One region of the Pseudoalteromonas sp. PAB 2.2 genome, then DNA from elsewhere that is predicted to be linked to it. Evidence: predicted binding sites of a transcription regulator. Region 1 holds the regulator's gene; each other region holds the start of a gene.
What was found. The regulator ArgR, encoded in region 1, controls arginine synthesis, uptake and breakdown. The targets are predictions, from matches to a motif close to ANTGAATANNTATTCANT.

Region 1 (10,153 bases):
AAATGGGCGCAGACGGTGAAGACCTTGCGTTAACTATTCACGCTCACCCAACGCTAAACGAATCAATCGGTCTAGCTGCTGAAATCTTCGAAGGTTCAATTACTGACCTTCCAAACAAAAAAGCAGTTAAAAAGAAGTAAGTTCTTTTGACTAATCGTTTTAAAAACCCAGCTCCGGCTGGGTTTTTTGTTATTTATAGGGATTAGACGTTAGAGATTAGAAGTTAGAGATTAGAAGTTAGAAGTTTGATCTGACCCCGATAAAGTAGAAGTTAGATTACACACATAAAAAATGTGGGGTTATTTTTTTCTAACCACTAACCACTAACCACTAACCACTAACCACTAACCACTAACCACTCGCATTGATTTCTATTCCTGCTATTTTTAGCTACAATACGCGCCGTTCAATTTTCTGGTAAACACAGTGGCTACTATCTCAAATAACTCCGTCTTGGTACTTCGTGCTAAACAATTGGGCGAATCTCGCCGAGAATTTAAAGCCCGAGGAGCAAAACTCACACGCTGCGAACGGTGCTTATTAGCAGAACACTACTGCATTTGTGAAGGTGTTCAACAGGCTGAATGTGAAGCCGCTGTATGCCTATTGATGTATCATAACGAGAGTTTTAAACCCTCTAATACAGGGCGCTTAATTGCCGAAATCATTCCCGATAACCACGCATTTAAATGGGATCGAACAAACCCTGATGCCGCGCTTCTAAGTTTATTGGCCGATCCTCAGTATCAGCCGATGGTTATTTTTCCTGCCAGTGATGTTGAGGACGAAAACCGTGTGATTACCGAGGTGATACCTGAACAAGGCAAGCGTCCGCTTTTTATCTTTTTAGATGGCACTTGGCGTGAAGCTAAAAAGATGATCCGTAAAAGTCCCTACTTAGATCACTTACCCGTGCTGTCTATCACGCCTGAAAAGTTGTCTGATTATCGTTTACGTGTCGCTCCCCATGAACACCAGCTAGGAACGGCTGAAGTTGCTATTATGGTTTTGGCACTTGCCGGTGAAGAAGAAGCAACCAACAGGCTAGAAGAGCACTTTATTAACTTTAGAGATGCCTATTTGCTTGGTAAAAGAAACAAAGGTCGCCCAGAGTAATTCTTGTATCAATTTGATTTATTGAGCGCTCTATTTTGAGGCAATAAAAGTTGAGGCAATAAAAGTCAGAGGTAAAAAAGCGCGTTGGTAACAAGGTATCAGTTTTGTGATTAGGTTTTATTAAATGAGAAACTTTTAACGTTGTTTACGTCAGCTTTTAATCCTTTAAAATGATTGAGTATTATTGCGGGTAGGTAGTATGCAAAAGAAAAGCGCGAACTATCTCTAGTCGCGCTTGCGGAATCTTCTTAATTTTCTGCATCCTGCAATTGAATCTAATCAACTCCATAAACTTTGCAAATCCATGCCATTACACTGTACTTAGTTGTTCTGTGTAATAAAGACTCTCCGGGTCTATATCCTGTCCATTCCTTTACATCCGTGCTGGTAAATACTTTACCTTTCCATTACGCATCATCGTGATGCTATCCCTTTATTAGCAATTCCCTTGCGTTGTCCTTACGACCTGTCCTTTATTCCACTTTTTGAACTCCTGTATAACAACACCCTGTTGTTATTCCATTTCACATCATCCTGATGCTGTCCATAAGCTGTCATTCCCTTGCGTTACTCTTCCTGAGCCTGTCCTAATATCCTTACTATCCTAATGAACCTTATCCGAGGTTTGATATGAGTAATGCTTCCCTATCCATCTACTCATAAAGCTTCATGCTTAGCTGATAAGTTAATTATAGAGAAATTGCCAAGCGCGAGTAGGTCAAAATCGTGCTTAAAATAGCGGTCATTTTATTGTCATTTTAATTAAATTGTTTATTTTCAGTTTGTTATGGGTTTTTATGTGGTTTTTGCTGTCTGCTTTTACTCAATAGCTGCCATGTAGGTAAGATATCTCTCACAAGTAACTTCCTAAATGGCAGCTAACATGATTGTTTTATGACTATTAACAGGTGCACTTTGCCTTAAGTGTAGGTAAAATATTTTGAGAATTGTTTTTATTTAGGTGTTAAATAATGAAAAAAACAGCGTTAGTCTTATTCACGGCTTTACTAAGCACACCTGCACTTTCAGCGGATGTCGTTAATATATATTCATTCCGACAACCTTTTTTAATTCAACCAATTTTAGATGATTTCACTCAGCAAACGGGCATAAAAACCAATGTTGTTTTTGCTAAAAAGGGCCTGATTGAACGCGTAAAGCGCGAAGGTAAGCATAGCAAGGCTGATCTCGTTTTGACGTCAAATTTTAGTGCGCTTGTACAGTTAGAAGAGCTTGGTTTAACGCAATCAATTAACAGTGATATTGTTAATGCAAATGTCCCCAGTACTTTTCGTGATGAACAAGGGCAGTGGATTGCACTTACTAAACGAGTGCGCAATGTCTACTCAGCAAAAGAGCGAGTTGGCGCGTTACCCACACTGAGTTATGAAGACTTAGCCGATCCAAAATATAAAGGTAAATTATGTACGCGCCCTGGTAAGCACCCTTATAACTTAGGCCTAGTAGCGTCTATGGTGGCGCATCACGGTGAAGTAAAAACAAAAGAATGGCTTGAAGGCGTAAAATCAAATTTAGCTCGTAAACCACAAGGTAACGACCGTGCACAAGTTAAAGCGGTAAAAGAAGGGCTGTGTGATATTGCCTTAGGTAATAGTTATTACTTTGGTAAAATGTTGCAGGATGAGCAGCAAAAGTCATGGGCTGAAGCGGTGCATATTAACTTCCCTAATCAAACAAACCGAGGCTCACATATTAATGTATCGGGGGTGGTGATGACGAAATATGCCAAAAACCCTGAAAATGCCTTGAAACTGATTGAGTATATGACCGACAATAAAGCGCAAAATATGTATGCCTCAGTCAATATGGAGTACCCAGTAAAACAAGGGGTTGCTTTATCTGATATGGTGGCATCATGGGGCAAATTTAAAGAAGATACTTTGTCGCTTGATGAAATTAGCAAATATCGCCCTGTGGCACTTAAGCTAATTGATGAAGTGAAGTTTGATTTATAACGCACAAAGCGTTATTCCAGCTTAAAAATTTGAAAAAGCTGTTTAAGCGGCATTGCTTAAACAGCTTTTGTTTTATATCGCCCTGTTATTAATGAAGGAATAACAGCCTCGTATGCATGTGAAGTTTTCGTTGTCTCGCTGGCAGTTAATAGCTTGGTTTATCGGGTTATTGCTTGTAACACCTCTTGGCTTTTTATTAGTGGAGTCTCTGCAAGGAGGCTCTGATGTGTTTCAGCACTTGTTTGATACTGTGTTGTGGGATTACACCCGCAATACTCTATTCTTGATTGCTGGAGTCGGGCTTTTAAGTTGCCTCATCGCGCTGCCATTAGCGTGGTTGACTGCGTATTGTGAGTTTCCGGGGCGAAAGCAATTTGAGTGGGCGCTCATGCTGCCACTTGCCATGCCGACCTACTTAATTGCTTATGTTTACACGGACTTACTCGATTATGCAGGTCCCGTACAAATTGCGCTACGTGATTGGTTTGGTTGGCAATCGCCGGATGACTATTGGTTTTTCGATATTCGTACCTTAACAGGAGCAATTGTGATGATTGCCCTTGTGTTGTATCCCTACCTGTATTTAATTTTCAAAACAGCACTGAGAGAGCAATCATTTAAACTTGTGCAAGCCAGCCAGTTAATGGGGTTGTCCCCTTTGCAAAGCTTCTTACGAGTAAGCTTGCCACTTGGCCGCGGCGCTATTGTGGCGGGTATTACCTTAATTAGCATGGAGGCGATGGCTGACTTTGCAACAGTGAATTATTTTGCTGTGAGTACATTGACGACCGCCGTTTACGATACCTGGTTGGGGTATTACTCTCTCACTGCGGCTGCAAAAATTTCTGGCATTATGCTGCTCATTTTATTCTTAACCCTGATGCTTGAGCGCTACAGCCGAAGAAACCAAGCCGTGTATGAGCGCCAATCAAGTGTTAATAGTGCGACGTTATACAGCTTAAAAGGCAGCGCAGCCTGGGGGGCAACAATAGCCTGTGGCCTTACTTTGCTGCTGGCGTTTTTATTACCCGTGGCAGTGCTTGTGAAGTACGCTATTGTGTATGCGGAAGATGCGTGGAATGGTGCATTTTTTAATTATGCATGGCAAAGCCTCAAGGTTGCTGTCGTCGTGAGCCTGGCGACTATTATACTGAGCTTATGTGTGCTGTTTTATCAACGCATAAGTAAAGACCGTTACCCCCTTATTCCTGGACGTCTAGCGAGTACAGGGTACGCACTACCAGGCACGGTGCTTGCTATCGCCGTTTTACTGCCTTTAACGCAGCTTGATGACTTGCTGAATGCATGGTTAGAGCCGCACGGTTTTTCGTTAGGTCTAGTATTAAGTGGTACTCTATTTGCGATGGTTTTTGCTTATATAGTGCGTTTCTATGCAATTGCGCATGGGGCGCTTGAAAGTAGTTTCTTACGTATCAGCCCCTCACTCGATATGGCAAGTCAATCAATGGGCAAAGGGCCTTTTACAACCCTGTATAAAGTTCATTTACCCTTGCTAAAACGCGGTATATTAACCGCAGGATTATTAGTATTTATTGAATGTATGAAAGAGCTACCCGCCGCATTGCTCTTGCGTCCATTTAACTTTGAAACTTTGGCCACGCATGTTTTTCAGTATGTCAGTGATGAACAATTAGAGTTAGCGTCTATTTCGGCCTTGTTTATTGTTTTAGTAGGACTAATTCCTTTGTATTTCGTTAATCGTTCGATGGAGCACAATCACTCATGAGTCATTTGATAATTAAAGACTTAGCCTACCAATATAATGGCACTAAGGTATTGAGTGAGCTTACTCTAAATGTGAAGCAAGACGAAATAGTCTGTTTATTAGGCGCCAGTGGGTGTGGTAAAACCACCACGTTAAAAGCAATTGCAGGTATTTTACAGCCATCGCAAGGATACATGAGTATCGACTCACAAGTGGTCAATGACAATCATCACTTTATTGCGCCAGAAAAACGAAATATCGGCATGATGTTTCAAGATTACGCTTTGTTTCCGCATCTAACAGTAAGCGATAACATTGCCTTTGGTTTGAGCAATATGAGTAAAGCACAAAAACGTGAGCGCGTGAGTGAAATGCTCAGGTTGGTTAAACTAGATGGCTGTGCAAAACGATACCCACATCAACTCTCCGGTGGGCAGCAACAACGTGTCGCAATAGCGAGAGCTTTGGCATATAAACCCAGTTTATTACTACTTGATGAGCCATTTTCGAACATTGATACCCAAGTGCGTTTTGAACTAATTGCTGATATTCGTCGGATTATAAAAGACCAACAAGTTTCCGCTGTTTTTGTGACGCACTCAAAAGAAGAAGCGTTTGCCTTTGCTGATACGCTTGCGGTGATGCACGGTGGAAAAATAGCGCAACAAGGCACTCCCGAGCAGTTATTTAGCCAACCTAACTCAAAGGAGGTTGCAGAGTTTCTTGGTACGGGCATATACTTAACGGCAAAAGTCTTAACGCCAACTGAATATGAAACGACGTATGGTGTCATACATTCGCTAACCGAAAGCAAGCATCAAGGTCAACACGGTGTGGTGTATGTACGACCTCATCATATTAAGTTATGTGAGGCAGAGCACGGCGATGTAAGTAGTCAAGCCATACTCAACAGACGTTTTATCGGTACGCGTTATGTGTATAAGGTACGTATTGCTGGGCAGGAGCTAGAAGTTGCTGCCGAAAATGATCGTGTACTAGCGGTCGAGCAACCAGTAAAAATAAAAATAATGCCACATACGGTCAATTTTTTCGAAGATTAAACAGAACGTTATAATCCTGAATTCCTTGTCTGTATGTTTGATAACGAGTAGCTAAGGATTCATTATGGCGCAAGCGCAATCTGGGATTTGTGCTGAAGCAAACTTACACGGTTTGCACCTGTTTTTTAATGTTTATGATGGTCACGATGAGTCATTACGCAAAAAACTTAAACGCGTAAGCGTCATTCAAGACGAGTTTGCAGACCAATTCTCTGAAGCCATGTTGTCATGTGTGGTTGCGCTTGGTGCGCAGTACTGGCCGCATATACTGCCAGAGTTTATTCCAAGCCAATTACAAAGCTTTCCAAATGTGACGCACAGTGAGCACGTCATGAGTGCGCAGCCATTCGATTTGTTTGTGCAAATTCGCTCTGATCGTGAAGATGTAAATCACCTTTTTGCTCTACAAATCATTAAATTATTTACACCTGATGTTGAGCTGGTGGAACAAGTTCGTAACTTTCGCTTTTTAGATGGCCGTGATTTTAATGGCTTTATTTATGCGGGAGACACTCCGCATGGGCGACAAAAGCGAAGCGCCGCACTGATTGATAAGCCGGGTCATTTTGAAGATCAGGGAAGTTATATTCATGTGCAGCGTTTTGTGCATGACCTAAGCGTGTGGCAACATTTGTCGTTATCTGAGCAAGAGCAAATCATGGGGCGTACACGTCTTGATAACACGTTAATAATGCCAGCTGTTGAAACGAGTCATGCAGTACGAAGTGAATTAAAAGATGAAAAGGGTCAGCCTCTCATACTCAATCAAAGCATGCCGTTTGGTGACGTTCATAAACAGGGCATTTTAATGGTGTCGTGTGCAGCGCAAGGTGATGCGTTTGAACAGGTACTCAAAAGCCGATTAGGGCTGGGCGAATGTTATGACCATTGGCTCGATTTTACACAAGCCGACATGGGGTCTGCATTTTTCGCCCCGTCAGTAAACTTTTTGAAGCAGCTTTAACGTTAAACTGTATCGAATAATGTTCTAACACGGTCTAGCGTGACATCGATTTCAGAAATTTTTGCAGGGGCGATAAAAATAGTGTCGTCGCCTGCAATTGTACCCAGTACACCGTCTGCCTTACCTAATGAATCCAGTAATCGGGCAATCAGCTGTGCAGCCCCTGGGCTGGTACGAATAATAATCATCATTTCGTTGTGCATGATGTCGATAACAAGCTGACGAAGAGGGCTCTTTGCAGTTGGCACACCCATTTCGGCAGGTAAACAATACACCATCTCTTGTTTTGCATTGCGTGTGCGTACAGCGCCAAATTTACTCAACATGCGTGAGACTTTACTTTGGCTAATATTATCAAAGCCTTGGTCTTTTAATGCTTCGACAATCTCACCTTGTGAGCCAAAGTTTTCTTCTTTTAATAACGATTTAAACGCTTTGATCAGTGCTTCTTGTTTGTCTTGTGGTTGCATGTTGTCGTTTCTTTTATTCATCAAATATGAAGTAATTCTACACAATTCTGCATAGTTATGCAGTATTTGTTTGCATTTGTCGTCCAAATACCGTCACGTTACAGCTAAGTTTACAACTATGGTCGAAATTATACGCGAAATAAGCAGGATAAATTTGTTTTTAGTCGCTAATTTCATTATCTTTAGGGCCACAAATATTTCCTACCTCAAATTACGGAGAATTCCAATGAAAGTTGCTGTTTTAGGCGCAGCTGGCGGTATCGGCCAAGCATTGTCTTTATTATTAAAAACAAGTTTACCTGCAGGTTCTGAATTATCGTTATACGATGTTGCCCCTGTTGTTCCTGGTGTAGCGGTTGATCTTTCTCACATCCCAACTGACGTTAAAGTTGAAGGCTTTGGTGCAGACAGCTTGGACGCTGCATTAGTAGGTTGTGATATCGTTCTTATTCCAGCGGGTATGCCACGTAAGCCGGGCATGGACCGTGCGGACCTTTTCAACGTAAACGCAGGTATCATCAAAACATTAGCTGAAGGCATCGTTAAAAACTGTCCTAAAGCGTTAGTAGGTATCATCACTAACCCAGTAAATGGCACTGTGCCAATCGTTGCTGAAGTATTCAAAAAAGCGGGTACTTACGATGCTAACCGTGTATTCGGTATTACGACTCTTGACGTGATCCGTTCTGAAGCGTTTGTAGCTGAGCTTAAAGGCTTAAGCGCAACTGACGTTAAAGTCCCTGTTATTGGTGGTCACTCTGGTACAACAATTCTGCCACTTCTTTCACAAGTTGAAGGCGTTACTTTCACTGATGAAGAAGTTGCAGCACTTACTCCACGTATCCAAAATGCAGGTACTGAAGTTGTTAACGCTAAAGCTGGTGGCGGTTCAGCAACACTTTCAATGGGTGCCGCAGCGGCTCGTTTTTGTATGTCTTTAGTGAAAGGCTTACAAGGTGAAGACGTGGTAGATTACGCATACGTTGCTGTTGAAAATGGTGATGCTGCTTACTTCGCACACCCAGTACGTTTAGGTAAGAACGGTGTTGAAGAAATTCTTTCTTACGGTGAGTTAAGTGCATTCGAAGAGCAAGCTAAGAACGACATGCTAGCGACACTTAACAAAGACATCCAAGAAGGTGTTGATTTCATCAACGGTTAATCTCGATTGATGCTAAGCGCTTCACATGCATGTTGAAGCGCTTAAAACAAAAAAGCCTGCAATTGCAGGCTTTTTTAATGGCTCGAATAAAGTATCGCTTAGTGATCGCGGGCGACCGCAATCCGCGCTAAGCTTTCTAACGCTTGTTTGTATGGCGTGTCGGGTAAAAAAGCAATGCATGCAATGGCTTTATCAGCTTCTTGCTCTGCTTTTTGCATTGTAAACTCAAGGGCTTTGGTATCAGCGAGCGTCGCTAGAATGCTGTCTAAGTGATCCATACCATTGCCTAGTTCAATGGCTTCACGAACTAGTTTTACTTGCGCTGGTGTGCCTTTTTGTATCGCGTAAATAAGCGGTAAAGTAGGTTTACCTTCAGCTAAGTCATCACCAATGTTTTTGCCAAGTTGCTGTGCATCGGCATTGTAATCAAGTACATCATCTACTAGTTGAAAAGCAGTTCCTAAATGCATGCCGTATAGGTTTAATGCGTCGAGGACTTTTTCGTCTTGCTCGGTAATGATAGCGGCAAGACCCGTTGCGGCTTCGAAAAGCTTGGCGGTTTTGCTGTAAATAACCTGCATATAGCTTTGTTCGGTGGTGTTAGGGTCATTACAGTTCATAAGCTGCAACACTTCACCTTCAGCAATGACATTGGTCGCATCAGCTAAAATTTGCATGATCGGCATTTTGCCAAGCCCAACCATAAGCTGGAATGAGCGAGTGTAAATAAAATCACCCACGAGCACACTGGCTGCATTGCCAAACTCTGCGTTTGCGGTAGGTGTACCTCGACGCAAATTAGACTCATCAACCACGTCATCATGCAGCAAAGTTGCTGTGTGAATAAACTCAATGATGGTTGCTAGGGTAATGTGATCTTTACCCTCATAGCCTAAAGCTTTAGCTGCTAAAATAGCCAACATGGGGCGAACACGCTTGCCACCACTGTTAACTATGTATAAACCAAGTTGATTAACCAACGCGACATCTGAGCGCATTTGGGCATGTATAAGTTGATTGACGTCATCCATTTCATTTTCGATTAACGCCTGGATAGCTTTTATATCCATTGATCTCCGAGCCAATTTTTATGGGTATACGAGGCTGATTGTACATCAAAAATTGCGCTTGCTCGATATTTTGTGATGATTCAATAAAAAAACACGTTAAAGTTTCTGTTTTCGGCTCAATTATAGCGACTTAATTTTATCTACTTGTTTAATAAGTGAACATTCTAGACTGATTTATTAGCTATATTTGCCTCGGTCATTTAATTGTCACAAGATCGCAAAAACCGCTTGGCAAGCGGTGTTTTTAGGATAAAATAAGGGAAAATATTGAATTGCCCTTAATGCAGCTATTTTTTATTCATTTTATCTAAAAAGAGGCTTGCTAGTTTTTGCGCATTAGCGTAAACTTCGCGCCCTATTGAAGAATATTTTAGTTGCGTCGATTTGAGGGCGCACAGACGGAGTTAATTATGTACGCGGTTTTCCAAAGTGGTGGTAAACAGCACCGTGTGACTGAAGGTCAAACAATTCGTCTTGAGAAATTAGACGTTGAAACTGGTGCAGCAGTTGAATTTGATTCAGTACTTTTAGTTGCTGATGGTGAGAAAATCGAGATCGGTGTACCGTTCGTAAACGGTGGTAAAGTGACAGCTGAGGTTGTTTCACAC
Region 2 (10,153 bases), on a different contig from region 1:
TTGTTCATAATCAACAAGATGCATCAACTTACTTACCGTTGCAAAACATCAGCGAAAAGCAAGGTGCATTTGAAGTATACGATTCAGTGTTATCTGAAGAAGCGGTGCTTGCGTTTGAATATGGTTATGCGACTGCAGAACCTACATCATTAGTCATGTGGGAAGCCCAATTTGGTGACTTTGCGAACGGCGCTCAAGTTGTATTTGACCAGTTCTTAAGTTCAGGCGAGCAAAAGTGGGGCCGTTTATGTGGTCTAACGTGTTTGTTACCGCATGGCTATGAAGGTCAAGGTCCTGAGCATAGTTCAGCCCGTTTAGAGCGTTTCTTACAACTGTGTGCTGATCACAACATGCAAGTGTGTGTGCCATCAACACCTGCGCAAGTTTACGCAATGCTACGTCGTCAATCAGTTCGTCCACTGCGTCGTCCTTTGATTGTTATGACACCGAAGTCATTATTACGTCACCCATTAGCAACATCAACACTGGAAGAGTTATCGGAAGGTGTGTTCTATAATATGATTGACGAGATTGATGACATCCCAGCAGAGAAAGTTGAACGCGTTGTTTTCTGTAGCGGTAAAGTTTACTACGAACTACTTCAAGAGCGTCGTAAGCAAGAGCTTAATAATGTTGCAATTGTTCGTGTTGAACAACTTTATCCATTCCCACACGATGAGATGGATGCAATCATGCAGCGTTATCAACACGTTAAAGACTTCGTTTGGTGTCAAGAAGAGCCACAAAACCAAGGTGCTTGGTATTGTTCTCAACACCACTTTGTCGATGCAATTCCACAAGGCGCTAAATTAAAATATGCTGGCCGTAAAGCATCAGCATCGCCAGCATGTGGTTACATGTCAGTGCATACTAAAGAACAACAAGCGCTCGTTGCAGATGCGCTTACTATTGAAAATAAAGGATAAGCAATGAGCACAGAAATTAAAGTTCCTGTACTTCCTGAGTCGGTTGCTGATGCTACCGTAGCAACATGGCACGTAAGTGTTGGCGACAAAGTAAGCCGTGACCAAAACTTAGTTGATATTGAAACAGATAAAGTTGTTTTAGAAGTAGTTGCACCAAACGACGGTGTCATTACTGAAATTTCACAAGAAGAAGGTGCAACCGTACTTGGTGAACAAGTAATTGGTTTACTTGGTGATGCAGATGCTGCACCAGCAAGTGACGATTCTGCTAAAGAATCAGCACCAGCAAAATCAGAAGACGCGCCAGCGGCGCAATCAGCACCAGCATCAGAAGGTAAAGAAGTGGACATTAAAGTACCTGTACTTCCAGAATCAGTCGCAGACGCGACAATTGCTACTTGGCATGTTCAACCAGGTGAAGCGGTAACGCGCGACCAAAACCTAGTTGACATCGAAACTGATAAAGTTGTTCTTGAAGTTGTTGCTCAAGAAGACGGTATCATGGGCGAGCACATCCACGCAGAAGGCGAAACAGTGCTTGGCGAACAAGTGATTGGTACTGTTAAAGCGGGTGCAGCACCTGCTAAAGCAGAATCGAAAAAAGAAGAAGCGGCACAAGCAAGCGATTCAAGCGATAGCTCAGACGTATTAACACCGTCAGTGCGTCGTCTAATCGCTGAAAAGGGCCTTGATGCATCAAAAATCAAGGGCACGGGTAAAAATGGTCGCGTAACGAAAGAAGACGTTGATACATTCTTAAAAGCGCCTGCGGCTGCACCTAAAGCAGAAGCGGCAGCACCTGCTGCACCTATGGGTGACCGTACTCAAAAACGTGTTCCAATGACGCGTTTACGTAAGACTATTGCAAATCGCCTTCTTGAAGCGAAAAACTCAACTGCAATGTTAACAACATTCAACGAAGTAAACATGAAACCTATCATGGACCTTCGTAAGCAGTATCAAGAAGTATTCGAAAAACGTCATGGTATTCGTTTAGGTTTCATGTCTTTCTATGTGAAAGCAGTAACAGAAGCGCTTAAACGTTTCCCTGAAGTGAATGCATCAATCGATGGTGATGATATTGTTTATCACAACTACTTCGATATCAGCATCGCGGTATCAACACCACGTGGCCTAGTTACACCAGTACTTAAAGATTGTGACAAGTTATCAGTTGCAGAAATTGAAAAAGGTATCCGTGAATTAGCGCTTAAAGGTCGTGACGGCAAATTAACACTTGATGATATGACAGGTGGTAACTTCACTATCACTAATGGTGGTGTATTCGGTTCGTTACTTTCTACACCGATTATCAACTTACCTCAGTCATCAATCTTAGGTATGCACAAAATCCAAGATCGTCCAATGGCTGTAAATGGTAAAGTTGAAATCTTACCAATGATGTATTTAGCGTTATCGTACGATCACCGTCAAATTGATGGTAAAGAATCTGTTGGTTTCTTAGTGACAATTAAAGAGTTACTAGAAGATCCAACACGTTTATTACTAGATGTTTAATCTAGTTGTATAAAATGTAAGCTGTGGACTGCGTTCACAGCTTTTTTTTTGCGCCTTTGGTCTAACTGGGGTTTTCATGTTGAGCCTTGGGATTTATACTAGGTGCGCAATTTGGGATAGCTGTTTATTTGCATAAATATTCAGCTCTTTTAGTATAAAAAATTGGATAAAGCATCATGAATTTGCATGAGTATCAGGCAAAACAACTTTTTGCCGAATATGGTTTACCAGTTTCTCACGGTTACGCTTGCGATACACCTGAAGAAGCTGCAGCAGCTGCTGAGAAAATTGGCGGTGATATGTGGGTTGTTAAAACACAGGTTCACGCAGGTGGCCGTGGTAAAGCTGGCGGTGTTAAGCTAGTTAAAACAATCGACGAAGTTAAAGAGTTCGCTGCGAACTGGTTAGGTAAAAACTTAGTTACTTACCAAACAGACGAAAATGGTCAGCCAGTAGCTAAGATCCTTGTTGAGAGCTGCACTGACATCGCTAACGAATTATACCTAGGCGCTGTAGTAGATCGTGCTTCTCGTAAAGTTGTTTTCATGGCATCTACTGAAGGTGGTGTTGAAATCGAGACTGTTGCTGAAGAAACGCCAGAGCTAATCCACAAAGCTGAAATCGATCCACTTGTAGGTCCTCAAGCGTATCAAGCTCGTGAATTAGGCTTCAAACTAGGTTTAAACCCAACGCAAATGAAACAGTTTGTTAAGATCTTCATGGGTCTTGCGAACATGTTCAACGATTTCGATTTCGCATTATTAGAAATCAACCCGCTTGTTATCACAGACGAAGGCAACCTTCACTGTCTAGATGGCAAAATCGGTGTAGATGGTAACGCGCTTTACCGTCAACCTAAAATCCGTGAAATGCACGATCCATCTCAAGAAGATGCACGTGAAGCTCACGCTGCAAGCTTCGAGCTTAACTACGTTGCACTAGACGGTAACGTGGGTTGTATGGTTAACGGTGCAGGCCTAGCGATGGGTACGATGGACATCGTAAACCTACACGGTGGCAAGCCAGCTAACTTCCTAGATGTTGGTGGCGGCGCGACGAAAGAGCGTGTATCTGAAGCATTCAAGATCATCCTTTCAGACGACAACGTAAAAGCTGTTTTAGTTAACATCTTCGGTGGTATCGTTCGTTGTGACATGATCGCAGAAGGTATCATTGGTGCAGTTAAAGAAGTAGGCGTAAACGTACCAGTAGTAGTACGTTTAGAAGGTACTAACGCTGAACTAGGTCGTGAAGTACTTGCTAATTCTGACCTTAACATCATCGCTGCTGAATCACTAACAGACGCAGCTGAAAAAGTTGTTGCTGCTGCGGAGGGCAAATAATGTCTGTATTAATCAATAAAGATACAAAAGTTATCTGTCAAGGTTTCACTGGTGGCCAAGGTACTTTCCACTCTGAGCAAGCGCTTGAGTATGGTACACAAATGGTTGGTGGTGTTAGCCCAGGTAAAGGCGGTCAAACGCACCTTGGTCTTCCAGTATTCAACACAGTACGTGACGCTGTAGAAGCAACTGGCGCAACTGCATCAGTAATCTACGTACCAGCACCTTTCTGTAAAGATGCAATCTTAGAAGCTATCGATGCTGGCATCGAGCTTATCGTTTGTATCACTGAAGGTATCCCAACACTAGACATGGTTGACGTTAAAGTTAAGCTTGAGCAAACTGGTGTTCGCATGATCGGTCCTAACTGCCCAGGTGTTATTACTCCGGGTGAAACTAAGATCGGTATCATGCCTGGTCACATCCACAAGCCTGGTAAAGTAGGTATCGTATCACGTTCTGGTACACTTACTTACGAAGCGGTTAAGCAAACTACTGATGCTGGTTTCGGCCAATCAACATGTGTTGGTATCGGTGGCGACCCAATCCCTGGCACTAACTTCATCGACGTTTTAGAAATGTTCGAAAAAGACGAGCAAACTGAAGCAATCGTTATGATCGGTGAAATCGGTGGTACAGCAGAAGAAGAAGCTGCTGAATACATCAAGCACAACGTAACTAAGCCTGTTGTTTCTTACATTGCGGGTGTAACTGCGCCTCCAGGTAAGCGTATGGGTCACGCGGGTGCAATCATCGCAGGCGGTAAAGGTACTGCTGATGAGAAATTTGCTGCATTAGAAGCTGCTGGCGTTAAAACAGTACGTTCACTAGCTGACATCGGTGCTGCACTTAAAGAGAAAACAGGCTGGTAATCGGTCTTTAATCTCTTAAAAAGAGGCTCGCTTATGCGGGCCTTTTTTATTACTTAATTCACTGTCAATTTTTATTCATAAATAAAGAATAAAAATTCTTTATTTATGAATAAAAATTCCTTACACTAATTCCTCTGTTTCCGTTTTAATAAAAAACGCTTGAATTTAAAAGGTAATTAGCACGTGCGTACTACAGAATTAGTAGACGGATTTCGTCAGTCGACTCCTTATGTAAATGCCCATAGAGGCAAGACTTTCGTTGTAATGCTGGGTGGTGAGGCGATAGACCAGCCAGGCTGTCGAAGTATTATTAATGATGTTGCTCTATTAACAAGCTTAGGTATTAAGATTGTTTTGGTGTTTGGCGCACGGCCACAATTTAATGCCGCTTTGAATGAGGTTGGCATAACTAGTCATTTTCATAACGAGATCCGTGTTACCGATAACACCACTTTTGAAGTGATTAAAAAAGTGGCCGGAGCAATGCAATTTGACATCACCGCACGTTTATCCACGTCATTAAGTAGCACCCCCATGTCGGGCTCATTTTTAAATGTAGTCAGTGGTAATTTTGTTATAGCGCAGCCTTTAGGCGTTGATGAAGGGGTTGATTACCACCACTCGGGGCGGGTTAGGCGAATTGATGTTGAGGGAATACGCCACCAACTCAATAACAATAGTATTGTGCTCCTAGGTCCGATTGCTGCCTCAGTGACGGGTGAGAGCTTTAATTTAACCGCAGAAGAAATTGCGACTCAAGTTGCTTTAAAGCTCAGAGCAGACAAAATGCTAGGCTTTAGCCAAGATGCAGGTATTTTAGATGAAAATGGCGAAGCGATAGCAGAATTAATGCCAAACGAAGCCGAGCGAGTGTTAGAGCACTATCGCACTCATACACCTTCATGTTTGAGCGCCCCTGTCTTTTTGCAAGCTGCTATTGATGCATGTCGGGGCGGGGTGCATCGGTGTCACCTTGTCAGCTACAAAGAAGATGGTGCCTTATTGCAAGAGCTCTTCTCTTTGGATGGTATTGGGACCCAGATTGCGCCGCAAAGTTCTGAACAACTTCGTAGTGCAACGATCAGTGATATAACCGGTATCTTAAACTTAATTAGACCACTTGAAGAGCAGGGCTATTTAGTGCGTCGCTCAAGAGAGCAATTAGAGATAGAAATTGAGCAATTCACAGTGATTGAGCGTGATGGACTTATTATCGCGTGCGCTGCCCTTTACCCATTTGATGAAGAGCAGGTTGGTGAATTTGCAAGTCTTGCTGTTCACCCTCAATATCGTGATGCAGACCGAGGCAGTAATTTATTACGTTTTATAATTAATAAAGCCAAACGGTGTGGTTATCATGGTTTATTTGCGTTAACAACGCGCAGTATTCATTGGTTTATTGAACAAGGTTTTGAATTGGTGACGGTCGATGAACTGCCCGCAAAGAAAAAGTCGTTGTATAACTACCAGCGACGCTCAAAGGTATTACGCTTAGACTTATCTAAATTACCAAAAAATCGTTAAGGTAAAAGGGGTGACACATCGCTGTCACCCACGTAAAACCTGTTTAATATTGATAGTTAATATGCTGATAAAAGCGCACGCGTAAGTCTTGGCGTGTTGGATTAAACGCAAGTTCGTCTGTCACCTCATTAATGGCACTTTGTACTTGGTTCATAAATCGGCCGTAACCGATATCGTGTTTATCTTTTTCTGCTGCTGCAATAACAAAGTGCAGCACATCGACCAACGTATCCGCATTCCAAAATTGCTGTATTTGTACTTGCTCGCTGGTGCAGTCGAAAGTCAGTTTTTGTAACTCGCTATTGCTCTGTGCATTGTCAATATTACTATTACGCACAATCGGGCGTGTGCCATTTGCGATAAAGGCAGCTAAGTTAAGTTGACGCTTATCACAGGCACGTTTAAACGCATCAAAAATATAGTGATAAAACTGACTGTAGTTTTCTTCATTTAGCATATGCTGAAATTGTGTCTTAATTGCGCGTGTGACAGGAATTGAAAAGCCTGCATAGGTCATTTCGCTGTGATCGCTTGGCAAATGGCATTGGCGCGATTGATAACGCGGATATAAACTTCGCAACTTATAGCCATAGCTTTCTTTGTGGCCTTTGGCTTTGGCAAATAAGTCATAGGTTAAGTGTTGATGATCTCTAATCTTAAGCGGGGGTTGGTTGCTTAAAAGCTTGTCTTGTAATGTATTGATTACCCGTTGCACTTTATGGTGGAACTGTGCCGCATTTGCACGAATATCGTCACCGGTTGCTAAGAATAATAAGCGAATTTTTTTGCATCTTTCTTCGCCATTAGCAAATACATTGTGTGCTTCGTGGTATTGTGGATTATAGAAAAATAATATTTGTTTTGTTGTTTCTAAACTGTACGCCTCATCATGGTAGCGTACGACAGGTAGTTTATCATTCGCAATGAGATGTACGTTATGAAGTTCATACTCATCGCACAGCGCAAATAATTCCCTTGCAAGACGCTTGTAACCGCAGCTAATGTTCGTAAACTGGGCAAAAAACTCATCATTGGGTTTAAATTCAACTAACACATACTGGTTTGCACGTGCAGAGCTAGGAATATAGACTCGGTGTTGATTGAGTGAAGCCATCTCTTTTCCTTATTAAATAGTGAAACTATCGGCACTATATCGTCAGTCAATGATCATTTTATTGCGTTAGAACAACTTTTTTACCGATTTGACCGTAGGGTTTTAACAATCGCATTATTATCTTCGATAAACACACATCAACTACTGTATGTTAGCGCTTCTTTTTGTAATAATGCAGTAGTTTTGTCACCATGCAATATTCAGAGGATTATGCTCCTATGGCGGAAATTGAGAATCGCCCAAGTAACTTTATAAGAACGCGTATCGACGAAGATCTCGCAAGCGGTAAACACGCGACTACGCATACACGTTTTCCACCAGAACCAAATGGTTTTTTACACATTGGTCATGCAAAGTCTATATGCTTAAATTTTGGTATTGCCCAGGATTACAATGGCCTTTGCAACTTACGTTTTGATGATACAAACCCAGAAAAAGAAGATATCAACTACGTAAACTCTATTAAAGAAGATGTGCAGTGGCTCGGTTTTCAATGGGATGGTGAAATTAAATATTCATCAAACTACTTTGATGCACTTTATGGCTATGCCGTTGAACTTATCGAAAAAGGGCTTGCGTATGTGTGTTTCTTGTCAGCAGACCAAGCACGTGAGTACCGTGGTACGCTAAAAGAGCCAGGAAAAAATAGCCCTTATCGTGATACACCTGTTGAAGAGAACTTAGCCTTATTCGAAAAAATGCGTAACGGTGAGTTTAAAGAAGGCGAGTGTGTACTGCGTGCTAAAATTGATATGGCAAGCTCGTTTATTGTATTACGCGATCCTATTTTGTACCGTGTACGTTTTGCTCACCATCACCAAACAGGTGATAAGTGGTGCATTTACCCAATGTATGACTTTACACATTGTATTTCTGATGCGCTTGAAGGTATTACACATTCTTTATGTACGCTTGAATTCCAAGATAACCGACGTCTCTATGACTGGGTGCTTGATAACATCAGCCTAGAATGCCATCCACAGCAAATCGAGTTTTCACGTTTAAATCTTGAATACACCATTATGTCTAAGCGTAAATTAAATGACTTAGTGGTTAATGGCCATGTTGAAGGCTGGGATGACCCACGTATGCCAACGATTGCTGGTTTACGTCGTCGTGGTTATACACCAGCTTCAGTACGTGAGTTCTGTTCACGCATTGGTATTACTAAGCAAGAAAACATGGTTGAAATGGGCATGTTGGAAGCGTGTATTCGTGAAGATTTAAATGAACATGCACCACGTGCTATGGCTGTACTTGACCCTGTTAAAGTGGTTCTAGAGAACTATGATGCAGATAAAGTAGAAACGTTATCAGTCGCTAATCACCCGAACATAGAAGAAATGGGACGCCGTGATGTGCCATTTACTCGCGAGCTTTATATTGAACGCGAAGATTTCCGTGAAGAAGCAAACAATAAGTTTAAGCGTTTAGTGCTGGGTAAAGAAGTGCGTTTACGCGGAGCTTATGTGATAAAAGCTGAACGCATTGAAAAAGACGCTAATGGTGAAATCACCACGATCTTCTGTTCTTACGATGATGAAACGCTGGGTAAAAACCCAAGTGATGGTCGCAAGGTGAAAGGGGTAATCCATTGGGTATCTGCTAGCGAGTCTATTACTGCAGAAGTACGTTTATACGATCGTCTATTCAACGTACCTAACCCAGCAGCTGCTGAAGACTTTAATGCAACGCTTAATCCAGAGTCGCTTGTGGTGTTATCAAATGCGAAGTTAGAACCTTCACTTGCAAATGCACAAGCAGAGCAGGGCTTCCAGTTTGAACGTACAGGGTATTTCTGTCGCGATAATAAAGCACAGACACTTGTGTTCAACCAAACGGTGGGTCTTCGTGATTCATGGGCTAAAATCGAACAAAAAGGTTAAACAGCGCGTTTAACTTTTTTAAAAGTTAATAAAAAACCCTTTCACTTATTAAAGTGAAAGGGTTTTTTTATATTCGTTACTTTTTAGAAGTAACCGCGGATACCTAGGCTGAAGTTTCTGCCCGGTAGTGGCGCTTTTTCTTTAATAAACGAGCTGTGAACAAAGCCAAGTTCGTCTGTTATGTTATCAACGTTGATATAAAGCTGTGTATCTACTGGGCCTAAGTCAAGTTGATAATTCGCTGACGCATCAAACAAAGTGTACCCTTCTGTTTTTGTCTCGTAGGCAGTGATGTCTGACTGCTCAAAGTAATGTGTACCTGTTAGGCTAAACTGCCAATCAGAGACGGTATACTGTAACTCTGAACCCAATTTATTCGCTGGGATTCGTGGTAAGTAGTTATTGTCATCTTTTAATTTAGCTGTCGTCGAGTCACCAAATACTTTCACTAAGGTGCTAGGTGAAACTTGATAGTGCACATCAAATTCTAACCCATACAATTTGGCATCTTTACTGGTAAATTGGTAAACCGCCATGGCATCATCGTGTACTTCTTCTGCCATTTCTAAGCCATGTTCTTCATCAAAGAAATAGCCCGTATTTTGTTGGTAATAGAAGTTTTCAATGTCGTTATAGAAAAAGTTGATTGTATAACCAAAGTCACCAATGAAACGACGGAAACTTAAATCAAAGTTTGTTGCAGTCTCTTGTTTGATGTCTTCAGGTTCAAAGTGAATTTCACCTTCTTCAATATGATAACCTAAGCCTAATTCATAAGTACCTGTTGCAATGTGAACACCATTCGAGAGTAGTTCTGCACTTAATGGCGCACGTTCCGAGTGAGACACGCTAAGCGCAACGCTTTGGCCTTCTTGATATTGCCAAATAGCACCCGCAGATAAGCTTAAGTTAGTGAAATCGGCACTGTAGTTAATTGTTTCAGCTTCTTCCTCTTCATCATGCGCTTCTT
Region 3 (10,153 bases), on a different contig from region 1:
CTGATAACTGAGGAGTGGGTAATTTGGCAAATTTACCATAGCCTTGAACAAATTCGTTAAGGTGTTTGATCCGGTCTTCAATGGTGGTGAATACGCGTTTTAAACGAGGCTCGTCGACTTCTTTTGTTAATAACTGTGCGCTGTGGAGCATTGATGACATTGGGCCCAGCGAATTATTGAGTTCGTGGCTGATGATACGGATTACTTTTTTCCATACTTCAACCTCTTGGCGGCTGAGTTCCCGTGTGAGCTGTTTGAACACATACAGTTGGTGGTATTGATTATTAAGTAATAAGCGGCCCGTTGCCATATGCCAAGTTTGTGATTCTTGTTCCGTTTTATCGAGGGTAAATAAGCCATCAATCCCTTTGTTGATAGCACGTGTCAGTTGTTCAGAGCAGGTACTAATCACATTTTCTAGATTAAGTCCTTCGATAGCTGATTTTGCTTCAAACAAGCTACGAGCACTGTGATTACTGTAAACAATAAAACCTTGATCGTTAATAAGTAGCACCGCTTGCTCAGAGCTTTGCAGTACTTTGTCGAGCATTAATTCACGCTGGTATATCCATTGCTTTTCTTGGCGAAGTTGCTTTGCTGTTTGGTTATAAAGTCGGCATAAGTCACCCAGTTCATCTTTGCTATCATAGGCCAAAAGGGTGGCCAGTTCACCGTCTTTAAAGTTAAGCAATCCAGATTCAAGAGACGCTATACCGTCAGCTAAAGGGCGGCTTAACTGGTACGCCAAAAGGCCAGCTAGCAAGGCGCAACCAATGACCGCAAGCAAAGTATATAACCCAGGAAGAGCAGCAAAATAGCTTACCAGTAATAGAGGGACTACCGCTGCAACAACACACAATAGAATAATCTTATTTCTTAACATTAGTAATCTATCTTAAATTTATCGAGTCTGCGATACAGCGCTTGTCGGCTAAGACCAAAATGTCGCGCAACTTTAGCAATCACCCCTTGGTGTTCGCGCATTGCCAGTTCAATATCGTGCTTTGTCGGTTCACTTTTGGGTGATGTCGCTTTAGTGGTATCGACGTTTAAGCCAAAGTCGGCAAGTTCAATATTGCCAGTTGGTTTTAATACGGCAGCCCGTTTACACGCATTTTCAAGTTCACGTACATTACCCGGCCACGGATGGGCAAGCAGGGCTTTCTCGGTGCTTAGAGACACACTGCGATGTGGTAAAAAGTGTGCCACTAGGGCAAGAATATCATCGGGTCTGTCAGCTAGGCTAGGCAGGTTTAACTCAATAACATTGAGACGATAATATAAGTCCTCCCGAAAATGACCCGCTTTAATCGCGTGCGTTAAATCTTCGTTTGTTGCTGATATAACCCGCACATTTACTTTTCGAGTTTGCGTTGATCCTAAACGCTCAAATTCACCGGTTTGCAGAATACGTAATAGTTTCATTTGACCGGACAACGGTAGGTTGCCTATTTCGTCTAAAAATAATGTGCCCCCATCGGCGGCTTCAAAACGGCCAATGCGTTGCTTGGTGATACCTGTGTACGCGCCAGCTTCAGCGCCAAACAATTCAGCTTCAATGAGTTCATTTGGCAATGCACCGGCGTTAACAGTGATAAAAGGATGGTCTGCAAGCAGAGAGTTGGCTTGGATTATCTGTGCTATGCGCTCTTTGCCACTGCCATTTGGGCCAGTGATAAGCACTGATATGTCTGACTTTGCCACCTGAATAGCAAGATTAACAATATGCTCCATCGCTGTGCTTTTATAAATAAGGCCGACAAGGTTGGCAGTTTTAATAGAATCTTCGCGTTCTTGCTGGTGGCGTGCGAAAGTTTCATTTTGTTGTTTCGCTTTACCAAGTTCGAGTAAATTATTGATACAAGTCAGCAGTTTTGTATCGTCCCACGGCTTTGGTAAATAGTCTGCGGCACCCGCCTTTACAAGCTCAACAGCTGTTGCAAGCTCGGTCCATGCGGTGATTAAGATAATAGGCAGTAATGGGTTTATATTGCGTAAGTCATAAAACAGCGCCTTGCCTTCTTCACCCGAGGTGGTGTCGGCGGTAAAGTTCATATCTTGAATAACTAATGAAATACGCTGGTACTGTACTGCTTGGATTGCTTCAAATGGGGTGCTTGCAGTAACCACGGTAAAATTGTGGATCTCTAATAATAATGACAAGGCGTCTAATATCGCGGGGTTGTCATCAACAATAAGTATTTTTTCCATATTATTATTTTTTTGCTGTTTTCCTAAATATGTTAAGTAAGTCCGGTGCAAGAGCCAACTTAAGTGTGTACTTATAAATGCTACACTGTAAATCCAGTGTAGCATAGCTTGGGAGAACTAAATGGTGCGTGTTGCAATGCTCGGTGAAATGTTCGCAGCTCGTTTGGCTGGCGCAAGAACCGCAAGCAAACTCATAATAAACACAGCGCTTGCAGTGGCAATTACATAACGCACATCTAACTGAGCAATCGAGAAATGTTGCATCAGTAATTGGCCTAAATACATCGCTGCTATCATGCCTATTACTAAACCTACACTGCAAATCATGGCATTTTCGACTAAAAAGTAGCTAATAATGGCGGACTTTCTTGCTCCAAGAGCACGGCGAGTCCCAATTTGTTTCGTGCGTTTACTAATATTAAAGAGTGTAAGACCAAAGATACCCAGCGCAGTGACCAACACTAGAATTGTGATTAAAACAATTAACATACGCATCATAAGCGTGTCTTCAGCCATGTACTGCTCTTTGTCTTCATCAAGGCCGCGAATGCGCGAGATAACGCGTTTGTTGTAGTTTTTAAGCATGGCTTCTTCAACACGGTTCATTACAGACTGGCGTTGCCCAGGCTCTGTTCTTACGACAAAGCGTGCATTGCTACCTGCTTTAATGAACGGAATTAATGCCACATTATCTGGGCGACTATCTTTAAGCCATGGGCCTTTCATTACATCGACAATACCAATAATTTTTAAAGGAATATCACCAAAGTAAATAGATTGACCTAAGCCATTACCATCAGGGAAAAGCTCATCAGATAGACTTTTACTCACCACGATGACCTTCGAAAGCTCATCGTAATTCTCTGTTACGATCACTTCGTCTTCGCTGTAATTACGCCCAGCAATTAAGTTAACACCGTACGTGTTAATGCCGTGTTCGTCGATAAACATATATGAGCTACGTGCCGATTTACTCTCTTGTGGCGCCGGTTTTAAACTAAAGTCAGATGATGAACCACTGCCCGAAAGAGGTGTGGTACTAGAGTAAGCAGCATCAACCACCCCAGGAATTTGACGTAACATAGCTTCATCAAGCTCGTATTGTTGGCTTGGCGAGGTGTCTTGTCCGAACATCATCACATTGAAAATAAAAATATCTTGTTCTGGGTAGCCTGTTTCTTGGCTTAAATAGCTAATTCTATCTTGAATAATAAACGCGGCGTTACTGACGATTGCTGTGGTAATGGCAATTTGAATTAGTAACAGAATAGCCCCAACCTTTGAGCGGCATAAGGCATGAAATATAGGTTTAATTTCTAACATAGCACAGTTCCTTATTGGCTCTTAAGGTAAATAGCAGGGTTGGTTTTACACACCAGCCACGCAGGGTAAAGACCTGCGATTACACAGGTACTAATTGCTATTACAGGGGCGCTAAGTAACATGGTTAAATCCATGGTGGCTAAGCTTTGATAGTAGCTGTAGCTTTGGCGCACACCTAAAAGTCCCACTTGGGCTAAAATAACCCCGAAAATACCACCTAAAAATCCGAGCATGGCCACTTCGACAATGTGTTGAAAGAAAATTTGGCGTTTGCTTGCGCCTAAAGCTCTGCGTACGCCAACCTCTGGCGCACGGCGAAGAAATTTAGCCAGTAATAAGCCTAGAATATTTGCCAAACATACCGCTAAAAACATAAAGCTTAGGCCAACGAGAATTTCGTTATCTTCACTTACTACATTGTTGTATTCCATCCACTCGTTTACATCACGCAATTTCGCTTCAAGCTTTTCGCGGTTAAAGCGACCACGCTTTTGCTGTTCTTGCATATAAGCCATTAAGAAATCTTCATACGCTTGCTTTTCTGCGGGTGTTTTTAGTTCGACCCAAAATTGCAGCCAAACTAATTCAGAATTAAGCTTGTCGTTAAACGTATTGGTTTTTTCGTGCTTCCAGCCGTTTGTATTGCCCCAGTTTTCAAGCTCACGTGCTTTTAATAAGCTAAAAGGCAGGTAGAGTTGCTCGGTTTTATTAAATGCGCCGTTATTTAAATCGTAATATTTGGTCGTAATATTCCAGTCATCCATAACCCCAACCACTTCATAGCTTGCATCATCAAGGTAGATAATTTTGCCAACAGAGTTTTCTCCTGCAAATAGTTTGTCGTTGAGCTTTTTACTGATAACGACTACAGGTGCAGCAGTTGCTTCTTGTTGCTGACTCCACACGCCACCGTATAAAAATGATAAGTTAAACATGTCGAAGAAGTCGGGGGTTGTTAAACGCGCCTGACCAATAAATGGTTTTACGGTATCGGAGTCTAAATAAACAGAAAACCCAGTGCGCACCATCGTGACGCGCTTACCTCCGGCTTCTGCCTTATTTAAATTAACCGCGTCTTGATAGGTTAATTGCATTGGTAAATTATCTTTTGTCCACCAAGTTGAACCCTCGTCCATTATTTGCAATTGCACACTGTATAGTTGGCTACTCTTTTGCGGGATCGGATCGGCAGACATCATGTGATACACCGACAAGCTCGTCATCGTTACACCAATGCCAATGGCAATCGCTAATACCATTAAAAAACTCACTAAGGGCGTGCGCTTAAAGCTTCGCCAACTTAAATCTAGATAATGAAGGAACATGACTATACTCCTGCCGCTTTGAGGTTTTGCGTGCCTTGGTAAAGCGTGAAATCGGCAAGTTGACCGTCCACCACTTGGATATTTCGCGGGGCTCTTCGGGCAAGTTCAGGGTCGTGAGTAACCATGACAATGGTGGCGCCATCACGATTAATTTGTTCGAGCAATTCCATTACTTGGCGCGCCATTAAGCTGTCTAGATTACCCGTTGGCTCATCGGCAAGTAAAAAACGGGGTTCACCCGCAAGTGCTCTGGCAATGGCCACGCGTTGCTGTTGCCCACCTGAAAGTTGTTGCGGTAAATGCTTAGCACGTGACGCTAAACCTACTTGCTCTAAACATTGTTCAATACGACGTTTACGCTCAGCAGCTTTAATTCCTCGATATCGCAGAGGTACTTCAATATTTTCGTATAGATTTAAATCAGGTATCAGATTAAACCCCTGGAAGATAAAGCCTATTTTTTGGTTCCGTAAATCAGCACGCTGATTATCGTTTAGACCACCTACATCAATACCATCTAAAAGATACTGGCCTTCTGAAAACGGTTCTAGCATACCGGCAATATTTAAAAAGGTCGTTTTGCCTGAACCACTCGGGCCAGTAACAGCAATAAATTCACCTTCTTCTACATGGAGATTGAAATCACGTAATGCATGAGTTTGTACCATGTCTGTTTGATACACTTTGCTGATGTTGTTCATTGTAAGCATAATAATTATTCCTTGTTGCTGTTAGCGTAATACGAGAGTCGGTGCTTGTTTATAACGGTCGTAGTTAGAGATGATTAGCTTGTCGCCTGGTTTTACCCCTTCTAACAGTTCAACGGCATTGATACTGCTAGCACCTGTTTTTATATCGATTAAATAGGCCATGTCGCCGTCTACTTTATAGGCGCGGGTACCGCCTTGTTGTAAAAACGCACCACGTTTAACTTGTAAAACATTGTCGCGGTTCTCCAAAAGAATGCGTGCGGTTAAACGTTGATTTTGGCGGATGCCGGTAATTTCTTTATCGAAGCGAACACGTGTTGTGACTTCACGGTTATTCACCTCCGGCGAGATTGCTGATAATGTCCCCATGACTTGGCGGGCACCGAGAGTTAATTCTACTTGCATGCCAAGGCCTAGCTCATTGGCATAGCTTTCAGGTACTTGCAACTGTGCTTCAAAATTACTTAAGTCAACCAGTGTCATTAATGGTTGGCTTTGTGTAACCGCTTCTTTAGGTTGCACGAGTAAATTACCGACAATGCCACTGACGCTGGCTTTAATTGTTAACTCATTAACTTGGCGTAATAAGTCATCCACAATGAGTTGTTGACGAGCAAGGTCTCGCTCTGCAGCTTTTAGCTCGAATGCCAGTGTGTCTTTAGCAAGGCTGACTTCTTGTTCTGCATGCTTGAAGGAGAGTTTCGCGCGGGCTAAATCGTCTACGGCTTTTTCTAAATCGATCTGACTTATAAGGTGCTTCTCGATAGATAATTGCGCACGGCGGTTTTCTCTATCAGCGGCATTTAGCTCTACCTGTGCCAAATCAAGTGCTTTTGTTAAGCTTAATTTTTGTCTACGTGCTTCAAGTTGCTTTCGTTGTAATTCACCATCTAAACGCGCCAACACAGATTGTTGTTGTTTTAATTCATTGGTAAGCTCTGGGCTTTTAACCACAGCAATAATTTCGTTTACTTCAACACTGTCGCCAGCCTTTACGTTAAGATCGACAAAGCCGCGCTCGGGGCTGTAAACTTTAGGTGCATTAGCCGCGACAATTTTCCCGCTTGCTGCCACATCTCTAATTAAGGTTTGCTGAGCCACTTCACTTATTTGTAAGCTGGCTTTATCAACAGACACACTCCCATCGTTGCTCGCAAAGAGTGCTTGAAAGCCAAGGGCACTCACAATAAGAACACTCACAGTGAACAACAGTGGTTTTTTAATGTTTCTTTTTTTAGCCACGGTTATATCTTGGGCACTGGTATCTTTAATCATCATACTTCCTTACGATTCTCAAAAAATATAATCATGAAGCCAATGGCAATCATGGTAAGTGGTGATGTCATAAACAAACTCATAGTGAACATGTTTCGATCCTCTAATTCGATAATGACCTATCTATACCAATAGTGTGCCAATATTTAACTTACTGATTTTTAATGTTTTTATTTTTATTTGAGGTTTTTATTCTGTCCGCGGACAGAAAAAGTGTCCGTAGCGGACACTTTTTAAAGTGCATTGGTTGACGCAGAGGTAAACACCTAAAGGTAAGTAAGACTAAGGTCGGCTGCTAAAAAGTGCTATTTGTAACTAAGCTTAATGTATTGGTAAATATTTAAGCAGCTAACAGCTGAGAGAGCGCAAAATAACTGCATTACTATGCATGATTTGAATATTTATGCAAAATGAATTGTCAGTTTACGTTAACGTAAACTATCCGTTTTCAGGATGGTTTTTTACAAACTGTTAAAATTGACACCAGTGTCATAAAAAAATAATGGTTAAATAGCGTCTAAATGTAAAAAAATAGCATAGACTTTAAAGTGCGTCCTCAAGTGAGAAATATTCATAAATATGAATATGTATTCAAAACTCTATTGACTCATGGTTTATTTGGCGATAGTTTTGTTCGTCTGCTAGCACTGTCACAAAAGACTGAACCGCTAGTCGTTGTAGCAAGGGGAGGGGTCTATGTTATACGACTCAAAATTAGAAAAAGATAATTGTGGCTTTGGCTTAATCGCCCAGGTCAATGGTCAGGCGAGTCATCGCTTGATTCGAACCGCAATCACAGGCCTAGATCGCATGGAACACCGTGGTGGTATTTCTGCTGATGGTAAAACAGGTGATGGCTGTGGTTTATTAATGCAAAAACCCGATAGTTTCTTTCGTGCAATTGCCAGTGAACACGATTGGCATTTAGGGAAGAACTACGCAGTCGGCATGGTGTTTTTAAATGCCGATCCCGTGCTTGCACAGACTGCTAAAGATGTTTTGAGTGAAGAGCTCGAAAAAGAAACCTTAAATATTCAAGGATGGCGAGTCGTTCCGACAGACGCATCTTGTTTAGGGCCAATTGCAAAAAAACAACTACCTGGCTTTGAACAAATTTTTGTCAGCGCACCTGAGGGCTGGCGTCCAAAAGATTTAGAGCGTCGTTTGTATGTTGCGCGTCGCCGTGCAGAAAAGCGTCTAGAAAATGATGAGCATTTCTATATTGCGAGCTTGTCTGGCTTGGTAACGGTTTACAAAGGCTTGATGATGCCTGTGGATTTACCGAACTTTTACCTCGATTTAGCTGACATGCGCATGACGAGTGCGATTTGTGTATTTCATCAGCGTTTTTCTACCAATACACAACCTCGTTGGCCATTGGCGCAGCCGTTCCGCTATTTAGCGCATAACGGCGAAATTAATACCATCCAAGGTAACCGCCAGTGGGCACGTGCCCGTGCTTATAAATTTGCATCTCCACTGATCCCTGATTTGCAATCAGCAGCCCCATTTGTCAACGAAAGTGGCTCTGATTCATCAAGCTTAGATAACATGCTTGAATTGTTCTTAGCGGGTGGTATGGATTTATTCCGTGCGATGCGTATGCTTGTTCCGCCTGCATGGCAGAAAAACCGAGCCATGGATGACGATTTACGTGCTTTCTACGACTTTAACTCTATGCATATGGAACCATGGGATGGCCCTGCTGGTATTGTTATGTCTGATGGTCGTTTTGCGGCCTGTAACCTTGATCGAAATGGCCTTCGTCCAGCGCGTTATGTCATTACGCAAGATGGATTTATTACGCTTGCTTCTGAGGTGGGTATTTGGGATTACGCGCCAGACGAAGTGGTTGAAAAAGGACGAGTTGGTCCGGGTGAATTATTAGTAATTGATACTCACCAAGGTAAAATTTGGCACTCTGACGAAATTGACCAAGATCTTAAATCACGTCACCCGTATAAAGCGTGGCTAGAAGCTAACGTTAAGCGTTTGACTCCGTTCGAAAAACTGGCTGAAAAAGATGCAGGTAATCGCTCGTTTGATGACGAAACACTGCTGAAATATCAAAAAATGTTTGGCTTTACTAACGAAGAACTCGACAGTGTTGTTCGTGTCATGGGCGAAAACGGTCAAGAAGCAACGGGCTCAATGGGTGATGACACCCCATTTGCCGTGCTGTCTGAAGGGCACCGTTCATTATTTGATTACTTCCGTCAAAAGTTTGCACAAGTAACCAATCCACCGATTGATCCTTTGCGTGAGAATCATGTTATGTCACTTGCCACGTGTATTGGTAGTGAGCAAAACGTGTTCAATGAAACCACGGGTCATGCGAAACGTCTGCAATTTGAAACACCGATATTGATGTACGCAGACATGAAACAGCTGTTAAGTGCTGACCAAGCGCATTACAGCTACTGCAAAATTGATATTACTTACACAGCCGAAGAAGGCCTTGAAAAAGCGATCACACGTATTTGTGACGAAGCGCAAGAAAAAGCCGCATCAGGGTGTGTGATGTTAGTCTTGAGTGACCGTAACTTTAGTGAAACGCACCTACCCATTCCTGCTGCAATGGCGGTAGGCTCAATTCAAAAACGATTAGTTGATAATAACTTACGTTGTGAATCAAACATCATTATTGAATCAGGTAGCGTGCGAGATGCTCATCAATTTGCTGTGTTATTAGGCTTTGGTGCGACGGCGATTTACCCTTATTTGGCCTATGAATCGCTGGTTGCAATGAGCGATAAAAAGATTATTAACAAGAGCTATTGTGAAGTCACGTTGGCGTATCGTAATGCGATCAACAAAGGCCTTTACAAAATCATGTCGAAAATGGGGATCAGTACAGTTGCCTCATATCGTTGCTCGATGCTGTTTGAAGCGGTTGGTTTGTCAGAAGCGGTTATTGAAACCTGTTTCAATGGTGTAGCAAGCCGTATTAAAGGTGCGTGTTTTACTGACTTTGATGATGATCAACGTAAGCTTCATAAGCTCGCATTTAGTAAGCGCAAGTTATTAAGCCATGGTGGTTTATTAAAGTATGTTCACGGTGGTGAATATCATGCTTACAACCCTGATGTGATCCAAACTCTGCAAAAAGCAGTGCGCTCGGGTGAGTACAGTGATTACGTTGCTTACGCTGATTTAGTTAATAACCGCCCAATCACAAATTTACGTGACATGTTGGCGCTTAAAATTCCTGATGCCGGAATCAGTATCGATGATGTTGAACCAGCAACAGAGCTGTATAAGCGTTTTGACTCGGCGGCAATGAGTATTGGTGCACTATCACCTGAAGCA

Region 2: the regulator ArgR is predicted to act here: its motif matches at 4,764-4,781, upstream of argA (amino-acid N-acetyltransferase).
Region 3: the regulator ArgR is predicted to act here: its motif matches at 7,423-7,440, upstream of gltB (glutamate synthase large subunit).

The regions. Positions count from the first base shown of each region.
Region 1 is NZ_LYPI01000026.1:442-10,594, reverse strand. It holds gene lpdA (dihydrolipoyl dehydrogenase) at 1-140, shown strand, start outside; gene BWD47_RS19205 (tRNA-uridine aminocarboxypropyltransferase) at 427-1,116, shown strand; gene BWD47_RS19200 (Fe(3+) ABC transporter substrate-binding protein) at 2,088-3,092, shown strand; gene BWD47_RS19195 (iron ABC transporter permease) at 3,205-4,839, shown strand; gene BWD47_RS19190 (ABC transporter ATP-binding protein) at 4,836-5,879, shown strand; gene BWD47_RS19185 (Dyp-type peroxidase) at 5,944-6,843, shown strand; gene argR (transcriptional regulator ArgR) at 6,846-7,313, opposite strand; gene mdh (malate dehydrogenase) at 7,540-8,475, shown strand; gene ispB (octaprenyl diphosphate synthase) at 8,574-9,545, opposite strand; gene rplU (50S ribosomal protein L21) at 9,956-10,153, shown strand, end outside.
Region 2 is NZ_LYPI01000008.1:363,147-373,299, reverse strand. It holds gene BWD47_RS05745 (2-oxoglutarate dehydrogenase E1 component) at 1-926, shown strand, start outside; gene odhB (2-oxoglutarate dehydrogenase complex dihydrolipoyllysine-residue succinyltransferase) at 930-2,444, shown strand; gene sucC (ADP-forming succinate--CoA ligase subunit beta) at 2,621-3,787, shown strand; gene sucD (succinate--CoA ligase subunit alpha) at 3,787-4,659, shown strand; gene argA (amino-acid N-acetyltransferase) at 4,843-6,183, shown strand; gene BWD47_RS05720 (DUF3083 family protein) at 6,227-7,297, opposite strand; gene glnS (glutamine--tRNA ligase) at 7,516-9,183, shown strand; gene BWD47_RS05710 (TonB-dependent receptor) at 9,267-10,153, opposite strand, start outside.
Region 3 is NZ_LYPI01000020.1:86,885-97,037, reverse strand. It holds gene BWD47_RS17340 (PAS domain-containing sensor histidine kinase) at 1-883, opposite strand, end outside; gene BWD47_RS17335 (sigma-54 dependent transcriptional regulator) at 883-2,211, opposite strand; gene BWD47_RS17330 (ABC transporter permease) at 2,329-3,534, opposite strand; gene BWD47_RS17325 (ABC transporter permease) at 3,546-4,859, opposite strand; gene BWD47_RS17320 (ABC transporter ATP-binding protein) at 4,862-5,569, opposite strand; gene BWD47_RS17315 (efflux RND transporter periplasmic adaptor subunit) at 5,591-6,844, opposite strand; gene gltB (glutamate synthase large subunit) at 7,541-10,153, shown strand, end outside.